2 regions of the Arthrobacter sp. NPDC093139 genome follow, and region 1 is predicted to be linked to the other one. Evidence: predicted binding sites of a transcription regulator. Region 1 holds the regulator's gene; the other holds the start of a gene.

Region 1 (2,461 bases):
GCACGTTGCCGGCGGCGCCGGGCGACGCCATGACCGCCTCGGCAATACGGGACTCCTTGGAATCCGGGACAAGGTGGTCCACGAGGACGCCGAGCCTCCTGCCCGGCCCTGGGCGGAAGGCGGCGACCGCCCCGGCCAGGTCGTCAATGCCGTGAAGGGGCTCGACGACGATTCCCTCCACCCGGAGGTCGTCGCCCCAAACCTTCTCCACGAGTTCAGCGTCGTGCTTGCCTTCGACCCAGATCCGGCTGGCCTTGGCCACCTGGGCGCGCTGGCCCTCAACCCGGACGGAACCCGACGCCGTGCGACCGGCCGGGGCGGAGGCTGGCCGCTTGGCCGCCGGCGGCATCAGCCGAATGGGCTGGCCTTCCAGCAGGAACCCGAAACCGAGCCGGAAGGAACGTGACTTGCCTCGGCGGTCCTCCAGGGTGACCACATGCATCCCGCCGGACTTCTCCACCCGCGTCACGGCGCCGACCCAGCCGGACTGCACGTCCTCCAGGACCATGCCGCGCTCCACCGGCACTTCCGGCAAATCTTTCTTGGAGGGCGCTGCGATCTCCTGCGGACCCCAGGTCTGATACTGCATCGTTAAACACCGCTTTGCGCTAGGAGGCTGCCGCCCCGGCCGGGAATCAGCCTCCGGGCGGACACGGTCCGGAATTTCGCCCGGAGCGGTACCAATGCTAACAACCGGCCGTCTCATATTAGACTTGTTAGCACTTAGGGATGTCGAGTGCTAACCATGCGTCGCCGGGCGCTGCATGGCCTTGCCCGGAAAACGGTTGATCGGAGGTGGATAGTGAGCGAACCACGCAAGCTCGAGGTGCTGCGCGCCATTGTGGAGGACTACGTCCATTCCCGCGAGCCTGTGGGCTCCAAAGCGCTCGTCGAGCGCCACCATTTGGGCGTTTCCAGCGCCACCATCCGCAACGACATGGCCGCGCTCGAGGACGAGGGGCTCATCACCGCACCGCACACGAGCGCCGGGAGGATACCCACCGACAAGGGGTACCGGCTGTTCGTGGACCAGATTTCGGCGGTCAAGCCCCTGTCCCCGGCTGAGCGCCGCGCCATCCAGTCGCTGCTGGAGGGGGCCGACGATCTCGACGACGTCCTGGACCGCACGGTAAGGCTCCTGGCACAGCTGACCAACCAGGTGGCCGTCGTGCAGTACCCGCACCTCAGCCGCGCCGTGGTGCGCCACATTGAATTCGTTCAGCTGGCGCCGCGCAAGGTCCTTATTGTGCTGATCGCTGACTCGGGCAAGGTCGAGCAGCGCGTCGTCGACGTCGGGCAGGAACTCAGCGACGACACGCTGACGGCTTTGCGGACCAGGTTCCTCTCGGGAGTCGCAGGCACCGCGCTGACCATGCTGCCCCAGTACCTGGCTGCCGTGGTGGCCGGCTGCGCTCCGGCCGAACGTCCCGCTGCCGCCGCCCTGAGCAAGGCCCTTGAGGCACTCTCGCACAGCAGCAGGGAAGACCGGATGGTCATGGCCGGCACCGCGAACCTGGCACGGTCCAACGTGGACTTTCCCCTCAGCATCGGACCCGTCCTCGAGGCCCTGGAGGAGCAGGTGGTCATGCTGCGGCTCCTCAGTGAGATGGCGCAGGATCCCCGCGGCGTGGCCGTGAGCATAGGCCGGGAGAACCCTTACGACGGACTAGCCGAGGCGTCGGTGGTGGCCACCGGCTATGGACCGGACGCCACCGCCAAGATCGGCATTCTTGGGCCCACCCGCATGGACTATCCCACCACCATGGCCGCCGTCCGCGCGGTGGCCCGCTACCTTTCGAGGATTCTCGGCCCGTAATCGCACGGCCCAACGAATCCGATACCCAGGCACCATAACCAGGAAGAGATACGAACTTTGAGCAGCCACTACGACGTTCTTGGAGTCTCCCCGGAAGCCACCGGAGAAGAGATCAAAAAGGCCTACCGCAAGCTGGCCCGCACCCTGCACCCGGACGTGAACCCGGGACCTGAAGCGTCGGATCGGTTCAAGGCCGTCACCCATGCCTACGAGGTGCTGTCCGATCCGCAGAAGCGCAGGGTGTACGACACCACGGGCAACGAGAACGGCACGGACAACGGCTTCGGCGGCGGCAGCTACGCCGGGCAGGGCTTCGCCTTCCAGGACATTTTCGACACCTTCTTCGGGGCCGGCGGAACCGCAGGTCCGGCTTCGCGGGTCCGTCGCGGACAGGACGCCCTCATCAGCGTCCGGATCGACCTGCGCGACGCCGTCTTTGGCGCCAACAAGAAGCTCGAGGTCGATACCGCCGTCGTCTGCCCCACCTGCGACGGTTCCTGCTGCCGCGAAGGCACGCATCCGGAACGCTGTGACATCTGCGGCGGCAGCGGCCAAGTCCAGCGCGCCGTGCGCTCCATCCTTGGCCAGGTCATGACTTCAGCGCCGTGCGGATCCTGTGAAGGCTTCGGGACGGTCATCAAGGAC
Region 2 (2,461 bases), on a different contig from region 1:
CGGCGGCGTGCACCGGATAGTGCGCACGCCCAGGCGCCTAGTGCATCACCGCTGGGCCGAACAGGAAATCCTTCGCGTGGGCGACGGCCTTCTTGAAGGCGTCGTTCCTCAGGGCCAGCAGATGTTCGGAACTGTCCTCACCCGGTTCCAGGTAGCCCGTGAAGCCCGGGCGGAGCACCCAGATATCCCCTCCCGGCGGCAGGTAGAAGACCCCGAACGATCGGTGCTGGCGGTCGTCATCGGCCCAGATGGGCACCACGGCGAGCGCAGCCCCGGTGGCCGGGTTGATCCACTGCGCGCGCGGAAGCGGCTCTTCATGTGCCTCCGGATCCAGGAAGGGCGCGGTGTTCTTGCCCCAGCGTTCTTCAAACCGCTCATGAAAGGCAGGGATCAGGTGGGAGTCGTATCGGCGCCAATCGCTCATCGTCTTCGCTTTCCTCCGGGGTCGAAACGGATGGTGGCCCAGGGCCCGCTTTCCCACCTGACGGGCGTTGCGCGCAGGGGTGGATCCTCATGGCGGATGTGCCGCACGGGAACCTCGCGGGAATGGTCTTTGGACTGGCCGTCCCGGGGACCGGCCGCAGCAGCCCCTTGTTCGTTCCTGACAATGTCGCGTTCGTTCCTCAGAACGTCGCGCTCGTTCCTCAGAACCGCGCGGTCGTATGCGCGGCGCTGTTTCGGGTCACGGAGCACCGCGAAGGCCTGCATGATGAGCTGCAGTTCGGCGGGTGCTGCTGTGGGATTGGCCAAGTCCGGGTGGTGCGTTCGCAGAAGGGACCGGTAGGCGCGCGCTATTTCCCGCTGTGTCGCCGTCCGCGGCACATGCAGGGCCGCGTAGTGATCGGGAAAATTGCCCGGCATTGTCCCTCCCCTGGTGAATCCGCAGGAGGCGCTGGCTCAGCGGCGGACCAGCTGGCCCGTCAAGGACCAGGAACGGCCTCCGGCCTGGTGCCGGCCGCATGGAGCCGGCACCCTTGAAGCCGGAAGCCTCCCCGGCAGCATCACGTGATTGCCTGCCAAGCGACGTGATTGCCTTGCCAAGCGCCGTCCGACCTAGGTTCCGATCTCGTGGAGTTCGCCCTTGCGCTCGATTTCAATCTTGCGAGGCTTGGCCTGTTCCGCCACGGGGATTCGAAGCGTCAGCACGCCGGCGTCGTAGCTCGCCTTGATGTTCTCCGTGTCGAGAGTGTCTGCGAGGATCAGTTGGCGGCTGAAAACTCCGCGTGGCCGCTCGGCCACCACCAGCTCCACATTGGGCTGCGTGGGGTCCTGGCGTTCTGCCCTGACGGTAAGGACGTTCCGCTCCACGTTGAGGTCCACCTTCTCGGGCAGTACGCCTGGAAGATCAAAGGCCACCACGAACTCCCCGTCCTCCTGCCAGGCATCCATCGGCATAGCGGCCGGGCGGGCCGCGGTTCCGAAGACCTGTTGGGTGAGCCTGTCCAGCTCACGGAACGGGTCGGTACGGATGAGCATCATTTCCCACTCCTTAAGCACATATGTAATGTCACGGTAACCCACCTTCATCTATGGTGGTGGATATAGATTTTTTATAGCACTGGTGTCAAACTGGTGCAAGAGGAAGTCCAAATTATTCTCAACCGAGGAAACACCGTGGCAGATCAAGACGAGGGCAGGGGCCTTTACGCAATTTCCGTGGTGGCCGATCTGCTCGGAACGGGGCAACAAAACATCCGGCTGTACGAGCGGCGCGGATTGCTGACGCCGGGACGGACCTCCGGGGGAACGCGGCAATACAGCGACTCAGACCTGGCGGTACTCCGTCGGATCGGTGAGCTCTTGGATGAAGGGCTCAACCTGGCAGGAGTGGCGAAAGTACTGGAACTCGAGGTGGACAACGCCAGGCTCCGCCGGCAGCTTGAACGCGCCCGTGCACGCAACTCCCGGCAGCCGGAAGGCTAGTCCCCGCTGCGACGCCCCGGCCTCACATCCGCCCACCGGCCAACAGGAAGGATTCTTCCAGCAGTTCGGCGAGTTCGCCGCCGTCGAGCCGTGAAAGCCGGACCAGGACCAACTGTGGCGACCGCTCATGGTGCGGCGTCCAGAAATAGGTATCTGGATCGGTGCCGGCCAATGCCTCGCGTTCCCCGGTCTTGACCGTCAGCACGCCCTCGTCCCACATACGGGCCATCAGTGATTTTGCGAACCAGGCGGGCTGGTTCCAGCTGCTGCGCTCAGTGACTCCCGGCAGGGTGAGGCAGATCCGGCGGACATCGTCTTCAGTGGCCATGCCCCACTCTGGCACCGGCCGGCGGCCTCCGCAATCGCCGGCGCTGGTGAAGCCGGCCTTAGTCCGCCGGGGAATCAGCCTTGGATAATTCACCTGTCACCGCTTCGCCGGGCACCCTGGCGGTCCGCCACGTGTCCACGGCAATCACGGCCCCGAGCACCACGAGGGACAGGGACACCGAGGCCACAGCGTCGCTCACCCAGTGGTAGC

Evidence for each region. Region 1 encodes HrcA, which represses chaperone genes, less so after heat shock. Its sites were predicted from a motif close to TTNGCACTCGNNNNNNNCGAGTGCNAA; they were not measured.
Region 2: a site for HrcA is predicted at 1,553-1,579, ahead of ACIP90_RS20760 (Hsp20/alpha crystallin family protein). Genes of this name have one in related genera too.

What each region holds. Positions count from the first base shown of each region.
Region 1 is NZ_JBIVOO010000001.1:327,690-330,150, forward strand. It holds gene ACIP90_RS01665 (DUF3097 domain-containing protein) at 1-589, opposite strand, end outside; gene hrcA (heat-inducible transcriptional repressor HrcA) at 803-1,816, shown strand; gene dnaJ (molecular chaperone DnaJ) at 1,874-2,461, shown strand, end outside.
Region 2 is NZ_JBIVOO010000021.1:20,635-23,095, reverse strand. It holds gene ACIP90_RS20770 (hypothetical protein) at 38-424, opposite strand; gene ACIP90_RS20765 (J domain-containing protein) at 421-861, opposite strand; gene ACIP90_RS20760 (Hsp20/alpha crystallin family protein) at 1,054-1,476, opposite strand; gene ACIP90_RS20755 (MerR family transcriptional regulator) at 1,615-1,923, shown strand; gene ACIP90_RS20750 (MmcQ/YjbR family DNA-binding protein) at 1,946-2,251, opposite strand; gene ACIP90_RS20745 (phosphatase PAP2 family protein) at 2,310-2,461, opposite strand, start outside.